Regions from separate parts of the Sphingomonas sp. GW821-FHT10F09 genome, predicted to be linked through region 3. Evidence: predicted binding sites of a transcription regulator. Region 3 holds the regulator's gene; each other region holds the start of a gene.
The links. Region 3 encodes LexA, which represses DNA repair genes until DNA is damaged. Its sites were predicted from a motif close to GTTCCNCNCTTGTTCT; they were not measured.
Positions count from the first base shown of each region.

Region 1: AC1RTO_RS17145 (ImuA family protein) is a predicted target of LexA. The motif match lies at 2,293-2,308, and genes of this name have one in related genera.
Region 2: uvrA (excinuclease ABC subunit UvrA) is a predicted target of LexA. The motif match lies at 3,161-3,176, and genes of this name have one in related genera.
Region 4: AC1RTO_RS01665 (ribonucleoside-diphosphate reductase subunit alpha) is a predicted target of LexA. The motif match lies at 1,541-1,556, and genes of this name have one in related genera.

Region 1 covers NZ_JBXASI010000006.1:159,762-164,700, forward strand. Annotated here, with positions in the region: gene AC1RTO_RS17130 (aldo/keto reductase) at 1-265, shown strand, start outside; gene AC1RTO_RS17135 (MBL fold metallo-hydrolase) at 262-1,242, opposite strand; gene AC1RTO_RS17140 (SOS response-associated peptidase family protein) at 1,245-1,871, opposite strand; gene AC1RTO_RS17145 (ImuA family protein) at 2,338-3,099, shown strand; gene AC1RTO_RS17150 (Y-family DNA polymerase) at 3,017-4,807, shown strand; gene AC1RTO_RS17155 (error-prone DNA polymerase) at 4,807-4,939, shown strand, end outside.
Region 2 covers NZ_JBXASI010000001.1:54,835-59,773, reverse strand. Annotated here, with positions in the region: gene AC1RTO_RS00250 (class I SAM-dependent DNA methyltransferase) at 1-2,578, opposite strand, end outside; gene AC1RTO_RS00245 (hypothetical protein) at 2,678-3,061, opposite strand; gene uvrA (excinuclease ABC subunit UvrA) at 3,184-4,939, shown strand, end outside.
Region 3 covers NZ_JBXASI010000001.1:1,085,563-1,090,501, reverse strand. Annotated here, with positions in the region: gene trpD (anthranilate phosphoribosyltransferase) at 1-579, shown strand, start outside; gene trpC (indole-3-glycerol phosphate synthase TrpC) at 576-1,361, shown strand; gene moaC (cyclic pyranopterin monophosphate synthase MoaC) at 1,358-1,825, shown strand; gene AC1RTO_RS05160 (molybdopterin molybdotransferase MoeA) at 1,822-3,003, shown strand; gene lexA (transcriptional repressor LexA) at 3,061-3,744, shown strand; gene bla (subclass B3 metallo-beta-lactamase) at 3,735-4,634, opposite strand.
Region 4 covers NZ_JBXASI010000001.1:365,590-370,528, forward strand. Annotated here, with positions in the region: gene AC1RTO_RS01665 (ribonucleoside-diphosphate reductase subunit alpha) at 1-1,463, opposite strand, end outside; gene AC1RTO_RS01670 (EAL domain-containing protein) at 1,905-4,562, opposite strand; gene AC1RTO_RS01675 (fumarate hydratase) at 4,709-4,939, shown strand, end outside.

The DNA of each region.
Region 1 (4,939 bases), on a different contig from region 3:
ATACAGCCCCGTCGAACAAGGACGGCTTGTCGCGGACGAAGAACTGCGTTCGCTTGCCGCCGATCTTAACGCTACGCCAGCGCAGGTCGCACTGGCGTGGCTTCTTGCGCAAGACAACGTCATCGCCATTCCCAAAGCGGGCCGCAGCACGCACGTCCACGACAATCGTGCCGCTGCCGACCTGATACTCGCTCCGGACACACTCGCGCGGCTCGACAAACTGTACCCGCGTCCGAAAGGTCGCGTGCCGCTCGAGATGCTCTAGTCGAAGCTGTAGACGCCGCCCGGTTCCGCGGCGACGAAGCGGTCAGGCGCGATGCCGGCCGCTCGCAACGCCGTAGCCAGCCCTTCCACCGGAGCATTGCGCGCCTCATCAGTCAGCTGGAACGTGCCCCAGTGAATGCCGAGCGCCCGCGATGCGCCGACGTCGGTGAAGATGCGTACGGCCTCTGCCGAGTCGACGTGCTGCGCGGCCATGAACCAGCGCGGCTCATAAGCGCCGATCGGGATCAACGCGACGCTAGGCGCTCCCAGGCGGCTCCGCACGTCGGCGAAGATCCGGCCGTCACCGTAGCCGGTGTCGCCGACGAACCAGATCGAACCCGCGGGCGTGTCCAGGTAATGACCGCCCCACAGCATCATGCGCGTATCGCTAGGCCAGCGGTTCGACCAATGATAGGCAGGTGTCAGCGTCGTCGCGATCTCCGATCCAAGCGGCAGCCGATCCCACCAGTCACCCGTGACGCAACGTGCCGCCGACGCGGCAGCACGAACGATGGCGTCATTACCAAGTGGCATCGCCATCAGCGGGTCGTGGACAGCTTGCAGTCGCCGCAGCGTATCGACATCGAGATGGTCATAGTGCCCATGACTCAGCAGCACGACATCGATCGGCGGCAGGTCGTCGAACGCGACGCCTGGCGCGGTCACCCGCTTCGGTCCAACGCGCCGGAAGGGGCTTGCCCGCTCCGACCAGACTGGATCGGTGAGGATGTTGACGCCGGCGACCTGGATCAGCAGCGAGGCATGGCCGATCATGGTGATGCAGAGCCCAGCGACCCGCGCCTCCGGCTTGGCCGGCGTGACCGGCACAGACTTCGGCCATTTGGCTGCCGCTCCCGCGAGCTTCCAGCGCAGCATGGCGCGGAGGCCCCTATCCGTGCTCTCCTGGCCCGGATTGAAGAAGCGGGTGCCGTCGTAGTGATCGCTCGGCGGGCCATCGTAGTAGCGGTTGGATGCCATGATCAGGCGACGCTCATCAGCTGTGACGGGTACGCGGTGAGCAGTGTCACCGCCTCCTCGACCGGCGCTGTCAGCCAGCGTTCCTGATCCTCCGCCAGCAAGATCACCGGCATCGCCTTCGGGTGCTTTGGCGCGACCAGCGGATTGGGCTCGGTGGCGCAGAAGGCATAGACCCGGTCGTGGTCGGCATCGACCTTCCAGAGGCCGGCGAAGCACGGGACCAGCTGATCCTCGACGGTGAACCACCAATTGGTGTCGCCCTGCCCCTGCCGGTCCGCCACCGCTTTGGGTTCGGAAAAGCGGGTGAACGGCACCAGACAGCGATGCTCGGCACGCAGGAGCCACGGCTTCCACATGTTGCTCTGCATGTTTCGCGCGTTGGTCCACCAATCGTAGAGGAATGGCAGTTCGCCCTCACGCGCCGGTCGCTTGCGGGTTTTGCGCGTTGGAAAACCCCAGCGCATCGTGCTGAGCACCCGCTGGCCGTCCTCGTATCGCACGACGTACCCAGGCTTGCCGGGTGCGGCATAATCCTTCTCGACAGCAAGTACATTGGCAGCATCGTCAACCGCGGCGAGCGCATCGAAGTAGCCGCGAGGGTCGACCCTGAGGTTGTAGAGATTGCACATCCCTGTCTTCGATCACGAGCGATAGCGCGAGACAAGCCTCTTCCACGTTGCCTCATCCGGGTACGGCAACGGCTCTCCCGTCGGCGCTTCCCGACCGACCATGATGCGCGGTCGAACCGTAGTGCCTTGAGCCTTGCAGGCGGTGCAGCACAGACGGGACGAAGCCGCGGGCAGGCCCCCATCCCAGCCGCGGCGAGTGAACATCCACCACAGGCATACCGCATCCAGCACCCGGACATGAGCGCAGCGAGGGCAGGTCAGCCGCAGCGTCCGCTTGTGCAGCGCGCAGTGTTCGAGTGTGCGAAGTCGCCGTCCGACATGGTCGTACTCGGCGCTTGCCGACATTGCCGGACCAGCGTCGTTGGCGGCTTCGATCCCGTTTCGGTTCATCAACTCCGCTCCACAACGCCTTGACCGTTCATCAACAATTCTGGAACATATAGCGAACGGATGAGTCGCAGCAACCATGTCCACTAACCTCCAGCGCCATGACGCCCTGGCCCTCCTTCGCGAGAGCATGGGCGAGGTGCGTGGGGGCGAGACGGCCGTCCTCCCGTTCGGGATCGATGCTCTGGACAAGCGACTCGCGGAGGGCGGGTTGGTGCTCGGCGGACTACACGAGGTCTCCGCTGCGACGCCGACGTTGACCGATGATGCCGCAGCCACGCTCTTCTCCGTCGGCATTGCCGCCCGCGCGGCGGCAGGCAGCGGGCGGCGCGTGCTGTGGGCGCTGACCCGCTTCGACCTCTACGCGCCGGGACTGGAGCAGGCGGGTCTTGATCCCGCCACGCTGCTTTTCGTCGAGGCCAAAGATGACAAAGACGTCCTCGCCGTCATGGAGGACGGGCTCCGGCACGGCGGGCTTGCCGCCGTGGTCGGCGAGGTGAAGCGCGCCGACATGGTCGCCACCCGCCGACTGCAGCTTGCCGCGATGAGCGGCGGCACCCCTGCCCTGCTCGCGCGCCGCTGGCGCAAGGCAGGCGTCAGCCCCCTCTTCGATCTCTCCGCGGCTATGACGCGGTGGCGCATCGCCTGCGCGCCGTCCGAACGGCTGCCCGCACCGGGTGTCGGCCGGGCGCGCTGGACTGTCGAACTCGCCCGTCAACGCGGCGCCCCCCCTTTCACCCTAGAACTGGAGGCGTGTGATGACACGGGTCGCCTCGCTCTACCTGCCGCACCTCGCCATCGAGCGATTGCGCCGGTTAGAGCGACCGCGCGCGCTGCCTGAACCGCAGCGGGCACCACAGCTTCCGGTCGACGACGACCCCGGCGCCTGCTCGGTGCCGCGGAGCGGCGGTTGGCGTCCTGGAGCGCGCTGGGCGCAAGACAATGGCGCACGCGCTGCGATCGAGGAGCAGGCAGCGGCGCTACCGCTACATCAGCAGCCGACCATGCGGGAACTCGGCCGGCGATCGGAAGCGGCAGAGCATCCGTTCAAGCAGTCGCCAGCTATTACTGGTGCGCGCATAGCAGCACACATCCCGGCACCGATCGAGAACGTGGTTCCGCTGATCCTCGCGGAGCAGACCGGGCAGCGGCACGTGATCACCTCCGCATGTCCTGCTGCGGCGTCGCTCGGCCTCACATCCGGCATGGCGGTGACACAGGCGCGTGCTCTGGTGCCAGACCTGGACATTCGGCCTGCTGACGTCGCTGCGGACCGGGCGGTGCTCGACGGCCTGGCGCTGCACGCGGTGCGACACTGGACACCGACAGCATCGCCAAGTGCTGCGGACGGGCTCTGGATCGAACTGACCGGGGCCGCGCATCTCCACGGTGGTGAGGAGCGGTTCTGCCGTCGCCTGATCCGCTTCTGCCGACGCTTCGGTTATACCGCACGGGTCGCGGTCGCCGGAACGCCGGGAGCGGCGTATGCGCTGGCTCGGTTCGGGCGCGACATCATCAGCATGGTCCCGAACGGGGGCGAGGCACAGGCGCTGGCCGGCCTGCCACCCGCCGCGCTGCGCCTGACGCCGGAGGCGCTGACCGCCGCTGCGCGCTTCGGACTCGACCGTATCGCCGATCTGCTCCCGCTGCCACGTGGACCACTCGCGCGCCGGCTGGGGCTGGCGAGCGTGCGTCGACTCGACGAGGCGCTCGGGCGTATTCCCGAGCCGATCGTGCCGGTGATACCCCAAGAGACACCGATGGCGCGTCGCCGCCTGCTGGAGCCGATCAGTACTGCCGAAGCAATCGAGCATGTCATCCGCGATCTTATCGCCGACATGATCCTGCTCCTCCAGGAGAAGGGAGCAGGTGCACGCGCACTGCTGCTGATCATGGAGCGGATCGACGGCACCGAGCAGCGCCTCGCCATCGGCACCTCGCGTCCGTCCCGTGATGCGGCGCATCTCGCTCGGCTCTTCCACCTCAGGATCGAGAAGATCGATCCAGGCGATGGCATCGAAACGATGCGGCTGCTTGCCCCCCGGACCGATCCGCTCGGGGCCACCGCGCTCGCAGCAAGCCTCGCGGGTGATGACGCGCCACCGGATGTCGCGACACTCGTCGACCAGATCGCTGGCCGCGTTGGCGACAACGCGCTCTTCACGGCCGGGCCCGTTGAAAGCGACGTGCCCGAGCGCGCGGTCCGCCGTGCCGCACCGCTCGCCGCACCGACTGGCTGGCCGGCGTGGCGCCGGCCGGTGCGACTGCTAAGCCGTCCGGAACCACTAATTGGTGTGCTCGCGCTGCTGCCGGACGCACCGCCGCGCCGCTTCACCTGGCGGGGCAACGTTCATGCCGTGGTCGCTGGCGACGGTCCCGAACGCATCCACGGCGAGTGGTGGCGACGCGATGGCGAGGTCTGGGCGGTGCGCGACTACTTCCGCGTCGAGGATGACACCGGCGCGCGCTTCTGGCTGTTCCGCCGCGGCGACGGTGTAGATGGCGCAACCGGTGACCTCAGCTGGTATCTGCACGGGCTGTTCGGCTGATGGCTTCGCAGACGACTTACGTCGAACTTCAGGTGACGAGCCACTTTTCGTTCCTGCGCGGTGCCTCCAGTCCGGAGGAGCTGTTCGCAGCAGCCGCGCTTCTCGGTCACACGGCACTTGGTCTCACTGACC
Region 2 (4,939 bases), 1.0 Mb from region 3:
TGAGCACCGCCAGCAGCGCCGCATTGTCGCAGGCGATCGCCATGATCCCCTGATCGGGCATCACATCGCCATCGATGAACGCGAACAACCGGTATTTCGCGGTGACGATCGTGCCGATGTAGCGCGTAAGCCCCTCGATCCCGTCGCGCAGCTCGCTATGGGGCAGCGCCAGCTTCCACCATTCCTCGCGCCGCCGCCGTACCGGATTGTTCGCGCGGCTCGGCTTCGCCGTGGTCAACAGATGCTGGTATACCGCCGGGTACACCCGCCGCAGCGTCTGCTGGTCGAGGTCGTGCAGGTCCAGCACATGCACGGGCCGCACCCGCCCGCTTTTAAGGTCACTCGCGGTCATGAAACGTTTGCAATAGCCCGGCACCGTTCGGGCGGGAAACAAGGTCCGGCGCGAAGCCGACGCGACGACATAGCCCTCGCCGTGGAATTCGACGCCACGCACGCTCAGGAAGCTGTTGGCCGTCAACGGACGGGCGGCGCTGGCCGAGGCTCCGATGCTCAGGTCAGCGTTGATCCGTCCGGACTCGGCGCGTAATTCCACCACCGGCGCATCGGTACGCAACCCCCGCTCGCCCGCCACCGTCAGCAACGTCCCGTCGGACGTCCCCGCCTCCACCACCGTCATCGCGATCCGCACCGCCGCGGCATCGCGGCTCGCCTTCGTCCAGGGATGATCGGGCACCGCCATCACCAGACTGACCGGTTTCGCCGCCGCCATCCGCCGGGCCATCACCCGCCGGCTGAACTCCTGCGTGATCGAATTGGTCGTGACGAACCCGAACCGCTTCAGCCGCGTGCCGCGCTCGGTCAGCCGCTCCGCCGCCCGGTCCCACCAGTACATCACGAAATCGGCGGAGCGGTTGATCTTCGGATGCGCCGTCCACAGCGCCGTCGCATAGGCATCCCCCAACCGCCCGCGCAAATCCTTGCCGCCGATGAAGGGCGGGTTGCCGACGATATAATCCGCCTCCGGCCAGTCCGGCCGCCGCGGATGCTCCACCGGCCCGGCGAGCACCGCATCCTGCACGACGATATTCTCCAGCCGCTCCAGCACCGGATCGGCCACCGCGCCCCTGTTGCGCAATTGCCATTGCAGATAGCCCAGCCACAGCACCAGCTCCGCGATCGCCGCCGCGCGCGGATTGAGCTCCAGCCCCAGAAACTGCTGCGGGTGGACCGTCGCCGTTTCCAGCGCCAGCGCCTCCTGCCCGCCCAGATCGGCGAGCACCTCAAGCACGTCGCCCTCCAGCCGCTTCATCAGTTCTAGCGCGACGTACAGGAAATTGCCCGTCCCGCACGCCGGGTCGAGCACCCGCGTCGCCGCCAGCCGCTCGTGGAACTCGTGCACCGCGCGGATCGCGGCGCGCACGTCCTGCGTCCGCTCGCGCTCGACCGTGCCGAGCACCGTCTCCTCCCATTCGCGCTGCAACGGCGCGATGATCGTCGCGATCACCAGCCGCTCGACATAGGCGCGCGGCGTGTAATGCGCGCCCAGCCGCCGCCGCTCGACCCGGTCGAGCGCCTGTTCCAGCATCGTGCCGAAGATCGCCGGCTCCACGTCGCGCCAGTCGTGCCGCGCCGCCGCGCACAATTCGCCGATCTCCTCGCGCGCCAGCGGGATCGCGTGGCAGTCGGCGAACAGCCCGCCGTTGAACTGGCGCACGTCGCGGCGCAGCAGCGCTGAAAAGCCGCCGGTGTCCATCGTCCGCCACAGGTCCTCCAGCATCGGCGCGAACGCGTCGGGATGCTCCAGCGCGTCGGTCAGCACCTGGCTGAAGCTGCCGCGCTCCAGCAGGCCGGTATCCTCGGCGAACATCGTGAACAGGCAGCGCATCAGGAAATGCGCGACCGGCTCGGCGGCATGGCCGCGATCCTCCAGCCGCTTGCTGACGTTGGCGAGCCGCCCGGCGATATCCTTGGTGACCTTGGCGGCATGTTTCGACGGATCGAGCGACTGCGGCTCCAGCCAGATCGCGCGCAGCCGGTCGCGCACCGCCGGATCGCGCAGGTCGTCCAGATAGATGCGAAATCCGCTCCGGTCCGGGAACTGCCGGTAATTCTTTCCCTGCCCGGAAAAGTCGGCGAACACCTCGATCGCATGGCCCACGTCCACCACCAGGATGAACGGCGGCCAGCCATGGCTCTCGGGCAGCGCGCGGGCATATTGCTCCGCCTGTTCGCGCGCGTTGCGCATCAGCACGTCCCAGCCGCGATGCGCGCTGCGCCGCCCGCGCGGCACCTCGATCCCCGGCAGCGTCGCCTGCGCATCGCCCAGCGCCACCTCCTTGGCGCCGCCCCGCTCGCGGCTCTGCTTGGCCTCCAGCACGAAGCTGCCGCGGCGATACAGGTCGATCCGCCCGTGCCGCCCGCTCCCCTCCGCATCGGGAAAGGTCACCCCGCGCTCGAACACATAATCGTTGCGCGCATGCGTCGCGTCGGCCGGGTCGGGCGGCGGCAGCTCGAGCAGCGCACACAATTCGGTCAGGAACAGCGGAAAGTTCGCCCGCTCCGCCCCGCCCTCGTTACGTCGCCACCGCTCGACGAACCGCTCGATCGCCTCGTCCATCCGCCCCGCTCCCCACCCCGCAAGGGCGACAGGGTGGCGCGGATCGGCGACCGCAAGCTATTGAAGACACATCCGCTTACATCCGGAATGGAGGCAGGCTCAGCCCTTCTTCCCCCCGAACAATCGGCCGAGCATCGCTTCCGCCGCCTTGCCCACCGCCTCCGCGATCGCCTGCGGGTCGGGTTGCGTCTGCGTGCCCTGCGGCGGCGTGGGCAGCGTCGGCGCCTCCGGCGCGCGCGGCGGTTCGGGCGCCCGCGGTGCCTCCGGCGCAGCCGCCGCGTCGCGCTTCGCCCGGCCCTTCGCCACCGCGGCGGTCGCCGCCGCGGCCGCCATCGTCAGCCCTGCTGCCAGCATCTCGCGCCCCTGCGGGCTCTGCGCCTTTTCCAGCAGCGCGCCACCGATCTCGCGCACCTCCTTGGGCAACTTCACGCCCATCACCTCCTTGGGGAGCTTCGCCTTCTTCGTCTTGGTCTTCTTGCCCATGCCGCAGCCTCTTTCATGTGTGTCGGACAGGTAAGACACCGGTCGGGTGCTTTCAATGCGGCCCGCGCGTTCCTACGTGGCGGGACTAGCCCCCGGCAAAGAACAGAAGTAGAACCAGCCCCATGCTGACCAAGATTTCCGTACGCGGCGCGCGTGAACACAATCTCAAGGACGTCGACGTCGACATCCCCCGCGACACGCTGACGGTCATCACCGGGCTGTCCGGCTCGGGCAAATCCTCCCTCGCCTTCGACACCATCTATGCCGAGGGGCAGCGCCGCTACGTCGAATCGCTGTCGGCCTATGCCCGCCAGTTCCTCGAGCTGATGCAGAAGCCCGACGTCGATCATATCGAGGGGCTGTCGCCGGCGATCTCGATCGAACAGAAGACGACGTCGCGCAACCCGCGCTCGACCGTGGCGACGGTCACCGAGATCTACGATTACATGCGCCTGCTCTGGGCGCGTGTCGGCGTGCCCTACAGCCCCGCCACCGGCCTGCCGATCGCCGCGCAGACCGTCAGCCAGATGGTCGACCGCGTCCTCGCCCTGCCCGAGGGCACGCGCGCCTATCTGCTTGCCCCCGTCGTCCGCGGTCGCAAGGGCGAATATCGCAAGGAACTCGCCGAATGGCAGAAGGCGGGCTTCACCCGCGTCCGCATCGACGGCGAAATCCATGAGATCGACGAGGCCCCCGCGCTCGACAAGAAGTTCAAGCACGACATCGAGGTCGTCGTCGACCGGCTCGTCGTCCGCGGCGATATCGCGACACGCCTTGCCGAGAGTTTCGAGACCGCGCTCAAGCTCGCCGACGGCCTCGCCTATATCGACCCAGTCGACCCCGTCGAACCGCACACCCCCAAATCCGAAGTGCTCGGCGACAACGCGCCCACCGGCCGCATCGTCTTCTCCGAAAAGTTCGCCTGTCCGATCAGCGGCTTCACCATCGCCGAGATCGAACCGCGGCTGTTCTCGTTCAACGCGCCGCAGGGCGCCTGCCCGGCCTGCGACGGCCTCGGCGAGAAATTGCTGTTCGACGAGGACCTCGTCGTCCCCAACCACGCGCTGTCGATCAAGAAGGGCGCCGTCGTCCCCTGGGCCAAATCCAACCCGCCCAGCCCCTATTACATGCAGGTGCTCGGCTCCCTAGCGCGCGAATTCGATTTCAGCCTCGACACGCCCTGGGCCGACCTGCCCGAGAGCGTCCAGGCGCTCATCCTCAACGGCAGCAAGGGCAAGCCAGTCACCCTCACCTTCATCGACGGCAAGAAGAAATACGACGTCAAGAAGCCCTTCGAGGGCGTCGTCGGCAACCTCAACCGCCGCCTGCTCCAGACCGAGAGCGCGTGGATGCGCGAGGAGCTGTCCAAATACCAAAGCTCCCGCCCGTGCGAGGTCTGCCACGGCGCGAGGCTGAAGCCTGAGGCGCTGGCGGTGAAGATCGCGACGAAGGACATCGCCTACGCCACCCACCTCTCGGTGGTCGACGCGCTCGCCTTCTTCACCGACATGCCGAACCACCTCGGCGACCAGCAGCGCGCGATTGCCGAACGCATCCTCAAGGAGATCGTCGAGCGCCTCGGCTTCCTCAACAACGTCGGGCTCGACTATCTCAACCTCGACCGCACCAGCGGCACGCTGTCGGGCGGCGAGAGCCAGCGCATCCGCCTCGCCAGCCAGATCGGCAGCGGCCTGTCGGGCGTGCTCTACGTGCTCGACGAACCCTCGATCGGTCTGCACCAGCGCGATAACGACATGCTGCTCGCGACGCTCCGCCGCCTGCGCGACCTCGGCAACACCGTGCTCGTCGTCGAGCATGACGAGGATGCGATCCGCACCGCCGATTACGTCATCGACATGGGGCCGGGCGCCGGCGTCC
Region 3 (4,939 bases):
CTCGCCGACCTCGGCATCGCCTTCCTCTTCGCGGCCAACCATCATCCGGTGATGAAGCGGATCACCCCGATCCGCCGCCGCATCGGCAAGCGCACGATCTTCAACCTGATGGGTCCGCTCGCCAATCCTGCCCGCGTCACCCGCCAGCTGATCGGCATCGCACGCCCCGATTACGCCGGCCTCTATGCCGAGGCGCTGGAACAGCTGGGCACCGAACGCGCCGCGGTTATCTCCGGCGAGGAAGGGCTCGACGAACTCTCCACCGCCGGTCCCAGCCTCGCGGTCAACGTCGGCAGCGCCGACCTGCCGCGCCGCATCATGCCGGACGACGCCGGCCTGCCGCGTCACCCGCTCGCCGCGATTCGGGGCGGCGACCCCGCTTATAACGCCGCTGCGCTGCGCCGCCTGCTCGACGGCGAACGCGGCGCCTATCGCGACGCCGTCCTGCTCAACGCCGCCGCGGCGCTGGTCGTCGCGGCGCACAGCCCCTCCCTCTCCGCAGGCGCGATCGCCGCCGCCACCGCGATCGACGACGGTGCCGCGGCCGCACTGCTCGATCGCTGGATTGCCTATCGATGACCATCCTGTCCCGTATCATCGAAACCAAGCGGGCCGAGGTCGCCGCGCGCAAGGCGACGACCAGCCTCGCCGACCTCGACGCGCGCATCGCCGCCGTCACCCGGCCACGCGGCTTCCGCGCCGCGCTGGACGCGAAGCCCGGCCACGCCCTGATCGCCGAAATCAAGCAGGCAAGCCCGTCCAAGGGCCTGATCCGCGAGGATTTTGATCCGCCGACGCATGCCCGCGCCTATCAGGCGGGCGGCGCGGCGTGCCTGTCAGTGCTGACCGACGAACAATGGTTCCGGGGCCATGACGACTATCTGATCGCGGCGCGCGCCGCCTGCGACCTGCCGGTGATCCGCAAGGATTTCATGGTCGATCCGTGGCAGGCGACCGAAAGCCGCGCGATCGGCGCCGACGCCATCCTCATCATCGTGGCCGCGCTGGACGACAACCAGATGGCCGAGATCGAGGCGTCGGCGACGGATTGCGGCATGGACGTGTTGGTCGAGGTGCACGACGCGCACGAACTCGACCGTGCGCTGAAGCTCAATTCACGGCTGATCGGCGTCAACAACCGTGACCTGCGCGATTTCAGCGTCGATTTCGCGCGCACCTACGAACTCGTCGGCAAGGCGCCCAAGGGGTGCACGTTCGTCGCCGAAAGCGGCCTCGAGACGCGTGCCGACCTCGACGCGATGGCCGCGCACGGCGTCCGCTGTTTCCTGATCGGCGAGGCACTGATGCGCCAGCCGGACATCGAGGCAGCGACCCGGGCACTGATCGCGCCGGCCGCATGAGCCGCCTTACCCATCTCGATGCCGAGGGCGCCGCGCATATGGTCGATGTCGGCGACAAGGCGGTGACCAGCCGTCGCGCGGTCGCCATCGGCCATATCGCCATCGCCGCCGACGCGCTGCAGGCGATCCGCGAGGGCAGCGCGAAAAAGGGCGACGTGATCGCCGTCGCGCGCGTCGCCGGGATCATGGCGGCGAAAAAGACCGCGGACCTCATCCCGCTCTGCCACCCCCTGCCCCTTACCCGCGTGACGCTCGACCTTGTGCTCGACGACACCGGCGTCACCGCCACCGCGCTGACCGCTACCGACGGCAAGACGGGGGTCGAGATGGAGGCGCTGACCGCGGTCTCGGTCGCGCTGCTGACGATCTACGACATGGCTAAGGCGATGGACCGCGGCATGACGATCACCGGCATCCGCCTGTTGGAGAAGGCCGGGGGCAAATCCGGCGACTGGCGCGCATGACGCTGCTGCCGATCGCCGACGCACTTGCCCGCCTGCTCGCGCTCGCCGGGCCGGTCGCCGCGGAGGACGTCGCGCTCGCGGACGCGCGGGGGCGCTGGGCCGCCGCCGACATCCACGCCCGCCGCACGCAGCCAGCGACCGACCTGTCGGCGATGGATGGCTATGCAATCCGCCATGCCGATCTGCCCGGCCCCTGGACGCTGATCGGCGAGAGTGCCGCCGGACGCGCCTTTGCCGGCAGGATCGAGCCGGGCCAGACCGTGCGCATCTTCACCGGCGCCGCGATGCCCGCCGGTGCCGACACGGTGATGATCCAGGAAGAGGTTGCCGCCGACGGCACCGCGATTTGCCTGACCGGCGAAGGCCCGCCGGCTCGCGGACGCAACACCCGGCGGCGCGGGCTGGACTTCACGCAGGGCGATCCTCTGATCGCCCGCGGCGAGCGACTTACCCCCGCCCGGATCGCGGTCGCCGCGACCGGGGGCGTCGGCACGCTGGCGGTAAATCGCCGCGTCCGCGTCGCGATCTGCGCGACCGGGGACGAACTGGTCGAACCGGGGCGCGCGCACGATCCCGCCGCCCTGCCCGAATCGAATCGCGCGATGCTCGCCGCGATGCTCGCCGATCTGCCGGTTGAGCTGATCGACCTCGGCATATTGCCCGACCACCTCGACACGTTGCGTGACGCCTTCGCCGCAGTCGACGCTGACCTGCTGGTCACCACCGGCGGCGCCTCGGTCGGCGACCACGACCTCGTCCGCCCGGCACTCGAGGCCGCCGGCGGATCGATCGATTTCTGGCGGATCGCATTGCGGCCCGGCAAGCCGATGATGGCCGGGCGGATCGGCCGCACCAGCGTGCTCGGCCTGCCCGGTAACCCTGTCTCCGCCTTCGTCACCGCGACTCTGTTCGTGCGGCCGCTGATCGCGCATCTCGGCGGGGCGGCCGATCCCCATCCGCGCACCACCCACGCGATCCTCGGCGAGGACCTGCCCGCCAACGGCCCCCGCACCGACTATCTGCGTGCAGAACTGCGCGACGGGCGGGCCTTCGCCTCGACCATTCAGGACAGTTCGATGCTGCTGACGCTGGCGCGCTCGCATTGCCTGATCGTGCGTCCCGTCGATGCGCCGCCGGCGCGGGCGGGCGACTCGGCGGAAATCCTCGTCATCGCTTGACGAGAGCAGTTTCGTTCCCTAGAAGTTCCGCGTCTGTTCTGACGGGGAAGACCGCCTATGCTCACGCGCAAGCAGCACGAGCTCGTTTGCTTCATCAACGACCGGTTGGAAGAAACCGGCATCTCCCCCTCGTTCGAGGAGATGAAGGAAGCGCTCGACCTCAAGTCGAAATCCGGCGTCCATCGCCTCATCAGCGCGCTGGAGGAACGCCACTTCATCCGTCGCCTGCCCAACCGCGCCCGCGCACTCGAAGTGCTGCGGATGCCGGAGCGGTCGGAGCGCAAGGTCGCGCCCCCCGTACCGACGCCGTCGCCGACGAAGGCCGGCAACGTCCGCGCGGCCGCCTCGCCCGCCAATGACGTGATCGAGATCCCGTTGCACGGCCGGATCGCCGCGGGCGTGCCGATCGAGGCGTTCGAGGGCAGCTCGATGCTCGCCGTGCCAGCGGCATTGCTCGGCTCGGGCGAACATTATGCGCTAGAAGTGTCGGGCGATTCGATGGTCGAGGCCGGCATCCTCGATGGCGATTACGCGTTGATCCGGCGGACCGAGGTGGCGCGGGACGGCGAGATCGTCGTCGCGCTGATCGACGATGCCGAGGCGACGCTCAAATACTTCCGCCGCGAGGGCGCGATGATCCGGCTTGACCCGGCCAACCGCTCCTACGAGCCGCAGCGCTACGTCCCGTCGCACGTTCGGGTGCAGGGCCGGTTGTCGGGTATCCTCCGCCGCTACGATTGAGGCGAACGGCGCTGCTCCGCCAGCGCGCGTTCGAAGGAGGTGCGGGCGTCGGCGACCATTCGCGGCAGGGCGGTGCGATCGACGAAGCTCGTCGGATTGCCCGCCCGCTGCGCCTCGCGCCTTGCCGCGAGGTCGAACAGCTCGGCATGATAGCTCAGCACCACGTCGGCATGCATCGTGGCGAGCCGGCGGAACGTGCCGCGGAACTGCGCGACCGCTGCGGTATCGTGCGGCGGCCTGCCGGGGACCGGGTCGGCAGGGTCGGGGCGGGTGACGAGCCGCCGGCCGGCGACGCTGAGGCTCGACACGAACAGCACGTCGAGCGGCTTGCCTCGCTCGCTGGTGCGCAGGCTCCAGGTGGTTGCGCCGTCGGTATGTCCCGGGGTCAGATGCGCGACGAGGCGCGTTTTGCCGACGGCGATCGTCGCGCCGTCGGGGATCGTCATCGACGGACGCACCGGCGGAAAGCCGCTGATGTCCGTTCGGTCGATGGTGCGCCCCGCGATCAGGTCGGCACGATCGCCCGCGCTCACCACGACCCGTGCCCCGCTCGCCCGCTGAAGCGCGGCGAGGCCGCCGGCATGATCGACATGGCTATGGTTGTTGAGCAGGTAACGGATATCGTGCAGCCGGAAACCGAGGCGCCGGATGTTCGCGGCGATGAGCGGCGCACTCTCCGGTAACGCCCCGTCGATCAGCACCAGCCCGGCGGGATCGGCGATCAGGAACGACGACAGCCCCGCCGTCCCGACATAAAAAACGTTGCCGACGATACGGAACGGCGCAGCGGGCGCATTCCACAGCCGCCGCTGCGCGGCATCCTGCGCCCCGGCCGGCGCTGCGACCGAAAGGCTCGCCAGTGCGGCGGCGAGAATGGCGAGATGCTTCATCGTCTGTCCCGTATCATAGCCGCGACCCACCGCATATCCGCCGGATCGCGACCATACTCAAGGATGCCCCGCAGGCAGCGAATCGTCATTGCGAGTGCAGCTAAGCGATCCACGGCGTCCCGATCCGCCTCTGGGTTGCTTCGCTGCGCTCGCAAAGACGACGATGTGTGACGTCCGGTCTGTCCCCGTCGGTGTAATACGCGTTACCTTACACCCGTGCTGAGATTCGCATTCGATAGCATGGATCGCTCTCCGTAACCCTCAGCGTCACGCTCAGGCTGGCGGGAGCGCATACCCACCAGCCA
Region 4 (4,939 bases), 720 kb from region 3:
GAGAAGCTGCCCGACAGCGTCTTGTGCGTGTAGATGTTGGCCGGGATCGGCTCGATGCAGGCGCTGGTGCCGCCGCAGATGATGCTGATCGACGCGGTCGGCGCGATCGCCATCTTGCAGCTGAACCGCTCCATCACGCCGACGTCGGCGGCATCGGGGCAGGGGCCGCGCTCGACCGCGAGCTGCATCGACGCCTCGTTCACCTGCGCGTTGATGTGCTTGAAGATGCGCAGGTTCCACGACTTGGCCATCGCGCCCTCGAACGGCAGGCCACGCGCCTGGAGGAAGGAGTGGAAGCCCATCACGCCGAGCCCGACCGAGCGTTCACGCGCGGCGGAATAGGCGGCACGCTCCATGCCGGGTTCGTGGCGGTCGATATAATCCTGCAGGACGTTGTCGAGGAAACGCATCACGTCCTCGATGAAGACCTTGTCGTCCTTCCACTGGTCCCACGTCTCGAGGTTGAGCGAGGACAGGCAGCAGACCGCGGTCCGGTCGTTGCCGAGATGGTCCTTGCCGGTCGGCAGCGTGATCTCGGAGCAGAGGTTCGAGGTCGAGACCTTGAGGCCCAGGTCGCGGTGATGCTTGGGCATCGTCCGGTTCACATGGTCGGCGAAGACGATGTACGGCTCGCCGGTCTGCAGCCGCGTCTCGACCAGCTTCTGGAACAGCGAACGCGCATCGACCGTCTGGCGGACGGTCTGGTCCTTGGGGCTGAGCAGGTTCCACTCGGCGCCGTCGCGCACCGCCTCCATGAAGGCGTCGGTCAGCAGCACGCCATGGTGCAGGTTGAGCGCCTTGCGGTTGAAGTCGCCCGACGGCTTGCGGATCTCGAGGAACTCCTCGATCTCCGGATGGCTGATGTCGAGATAGCAGGCGGCCGAACCGCGGCGCAGCGAGCCCTGCGAGATCGCGAGGGTGAGCGAATCCATGACGCGGACGAAGGGGATGATGCCGCTGGTCTTGCCGTTGAGGCCGACCGGCTCGCCGATGCCGCGCACGTTGCCCCAATAGGTGCCGATGCCGCCGCCGCGCGAGGCGAGCCAGACGTTCTCGTTCCAGGTGTCGACGATGCCGTTGAGGCTGTCGGGCACCGAATTGAGGTAGCAGCTGATCGGCAGGCCGCGCCCGGTGCCGCCGTTCGACAGCACCGGCGTCGCGGGCATGAACCACAGGCGCGAGATATAGTCGTACAGGCGCTGCGCATGCGCGGCGTCGTCGGCATAGGCGGAGGCGACGCGGACGAACAGGTCCTGATAGCTTTCGCCCGGCAGCAGGTAGCGGTCGTTCAGCGTTTCCTTGCCGAAATCGGTGAGCAGGGCGTCGCGGCTGTGGTCGACCTCGACCGGATAGGGACGCGCGTGCACGGCCTTGCTGCCGGTGCCGACGTCCTGCGTCACGGCGCTGGTGGTGGCTTCGATCGTGTCGGTCATTGCTTCACCCTGCGTGTCCCTGAAATCCATCGAACCGATCCTTGCGTTCTCTAAGTGTTCGAATCGGCGGCGCATTTCCATGCTACCACCATGGCGGCCCCATGGAGAGAACAAAATGAGCACATCGCGGCGTCGCGGCGTGCGTCGGGCCGACATCCCATATGGGTGTCGGGCCTGCTCTCTACCAGCAATTGGGTCCGCCCCCGAACTCAACCCCCACAAATTGTGGCAAAGCGGCGCGGCAGGCAAGGGGGTAATGATCCGGAGGCGATGCCGTTCCCCCTTGATCCGGTCCGGCGCGATCCGCCGCCGCGAACGACGCGTGGACTTCCGCGGGTTTCGCAAAGCGCAAGGGAACAGAGCGGCAACGAAAATTTTTTGGATGACGCTGCCGGTGCCATGGGTGGGTGCGGAACGGACGTTTCCGGCGCGCCGCGACGGCGATCGGGCGAGGTCCGGCCGCCGCCGGCGTCACACCATCCGGCGCTGGCTGCGTCCGGGTTGCAACTGGTTGAGGCGGTTGAGATTGAACGCCTCGACGAACTCCAGGCCGGCCTTGCCGTCCTTCGCCCAGGCGACGCGGGCGGCGAACATCTGGTCCTCGATCAGCTCGATCAGCACGTCGAGGCCGATCGCCCCGTCGTCGATGTCGACGCCGTCGATCATCGCGCCGCTGGTCGAGATGTTGCGGATGCGCACGTCGCCCTGGTTGCGGCCGATCGCCAGCCGCGCCGACCGCAGCATCGTCGTCCGCGGCGCGCGGCTGATCTTGTGGCCGACGGGGTCGACCTGCACCACGCCGCCCAGCTGCTCGATCACCGCGTCCGCCGGCACGCTGCGGCCGTAGACATAGCCCTGGATGTGGCTGCACCCCAAGGCGCGGACCAGCTCGATCTCGTCCTGCACCTCGACCCCCTCGGCGGTGGTCTCCATGCCGAGCGTATCGGCCAGCGTCACGATCGCGCGGATGATCGCGGCGTTGCGACTGCCCGGCTGCGCGGCACCGCGCACGAAGCTCTGGTCGATCTTGATCTTGTCGAACGGCGCGGTGCGCAGATAGCCGAGGCTCGAATAGCCGGTGCCGAAATCGTCGAGCGCCAGCCGCACGCCGATGCCCTTCAGCGCCTTGAACATCGCATCGGTCGATCCCGATTCGTCGAGGAACACGCCCTCGGTGATCTCCAGCTCGAGCCGGTCGGCGGCGAGGCCGGCATGCGCCAGCGCCGATGTGACGAGGCCGGGAAAGGCCGGGTTGGCGAACTGGATCGGCGAGACGTTGACCGCGATGCGGACGTCGCGCGGCCAGCGCGCCGCCTGGACGCAGGCGGTGCGCAACACCCATTCGCCCAGCGCCTCGATCAGCCCGCATTCCTCGGCGACCGGGATGAAGTCGGCGGGCGAGATCGGCCCGCGCGTCGGGTGGGTCCAGCGCAGCAGCGCCTCATAGCCGATGATCTGCGTCGTCCGCGTCGACACGACCGGCTGGTAGCCGAGTGCGAATCCGCCCTCGTTCAGCGCGATGCGCATGTCGTCCTCGAGCGCCTTGCGGCTGCGCGCGCCGGCCAGCATGTCCTCGGAATAGAAACGATGCACGCCGCGCCCGTCGGCCTTGGCGGCGTAGAGCGCGAGATCGGCGTTGCGGATCAGCTCCTCGGCATCCTCGCCATGCTGCGGCGCGATCGCGATGCCGATCGAACAGCCGATCGTCACCGAGGCGCCGGCGATGAAATAGGGCTGCGACAGCGCGCCGATCAGGTCGCGCGCCAGCGTCGCCAGTGTCTCGCGATTGTCGATGCCGGGCAGCAGCACCTGGAATTCGTCGCCGCCGAGCCGCCCGACGAGGCCGGCATCGCCGACGCCGCGTTGCAGCCGCTGCGCGACCTGCTTGAGCAGCGCGTCGCCGGCCTGATGGCCGAGCGTGTCGTTGACCGCCTTGAACCGGTCGAGGTCCATCAGGAACAGCGAGGCGGGGCGATAGGGGCCGACCTGCTGCTGCAGCGTCTTGTCGAGGCTGGCGCGCATCCGCTGGCGGTTGGCGAGGCCGGTCAGCCCGTCGAACAGCGCGAGGCGGGTGATCTCCGCATCCGACCGGCGCTTCTCGGTCAGATCGCTGCCCGATCCGATGAAGCCCTGGAACCGGTCGAGCTCGTCGACGACGGGCCGGCCGGAGATCGACCACCAGCGCTCCGGCTCTTCGCCGCCGTCGCCGTCGTCGGCGGCGCGGACGGTATAGTCGGAGAAGGAGGTGCGCGAGGACAGGTGGAAGGCGAGCGTGCGTTCGGTGCCGGGCGCGGCACTGTCCATGCGGAACACGTCGGTCAGCAGCCGCCCGACCGGGTTGCGATGCGCCGCCGACAGCTCCGCGGCGACCTTCGCCGACAGATAGGTGAGCCGGCCGTGGCGGTCCGCCTCCCAGAACCATCCGGTGCCATGGCCTTCGAATTCGGCGATCATCTTGGCGGCGAGCCGGCCCTCGCGTGATTCCGCGTTGCGATCGTGCGCGTGGCAGGCATCGATGCGCGCGAGGCGGATCGTCGCCACCGCGAGGCAGGCGAGGAAGGCGCAGGCGACGACCGAGGGCAGGATGCTGACCGACAGGATCGGCAGCATCAGCACCAGGCCGGCACCGAACCCCAGCGTCGCGGCGCGCACCGGGTGCAGCGCGATCGCGGTCATGCCGATCGCGCCGGCGACGGCGACGAAACAGCCGACCTGCACGGGTCCGGCGGGCAGCCGCGTCGACGCCCAGAGCAGGGACGACAGCGCCGCCGCGATTCCCGTCGCCGCGATCGCGAGGCAGCGGACGCGCAGGTGCGGCGTCCACCGGCGCGAGCGGCGCGCGGTCAGGATTGCCCAGGCGGTGAGCGAGGGGACGATCAGCAGCAGGGCGGTCGCGGCGACCTCGACGAGGTTGCGGGTGGTGTCGGCGAGCGTCGCGCCGAGCAGCACGGCGCAGGCGACGACCTGCGCGGTCAGCCCGAACGGCCAGGCGGCCAGCACCGCGTCGAGGCGGGTGGCGTGGAGCCGGGCCTGATGGTCGGGTCCCTCGCCGCTCAGCCCGAGCAGCTGCCATATCGACGCGGTGACATGGCGCGTATCCGGCAGGGAACGGGAAACCAGATACGGCATGATCGCGACGATACGCGACGATGGTTGAGAAACCTTTGCACGGGCTCGCAATTTATCGGGGGGTGGGCGCATCCGGTCGCACGCGCTTGGCGAGGGCGCGGCGGCGTCCTAAAGGCGGCGGCGAAGGAGCCTCGCTTGTGACCACCATGATCCGCGCCGCAGACCTGATCGAGAGCGTCGCCGACGCGTTGCAGTTCATCAGTTACTATCATCCGATGGATTACATCCGCGCGCTCGGCGAGGCCTATGAGGCGGAGCAGAGCCCGGCGGCGAGGGACGCGATCGCGCAGATCCTGACCAACAGCCGGATGTGTGCCGAGGGGCACCGGCCGATCTGCCAGGACACCGGCATCGTCACCGTCTTCGTCCAATGGGGG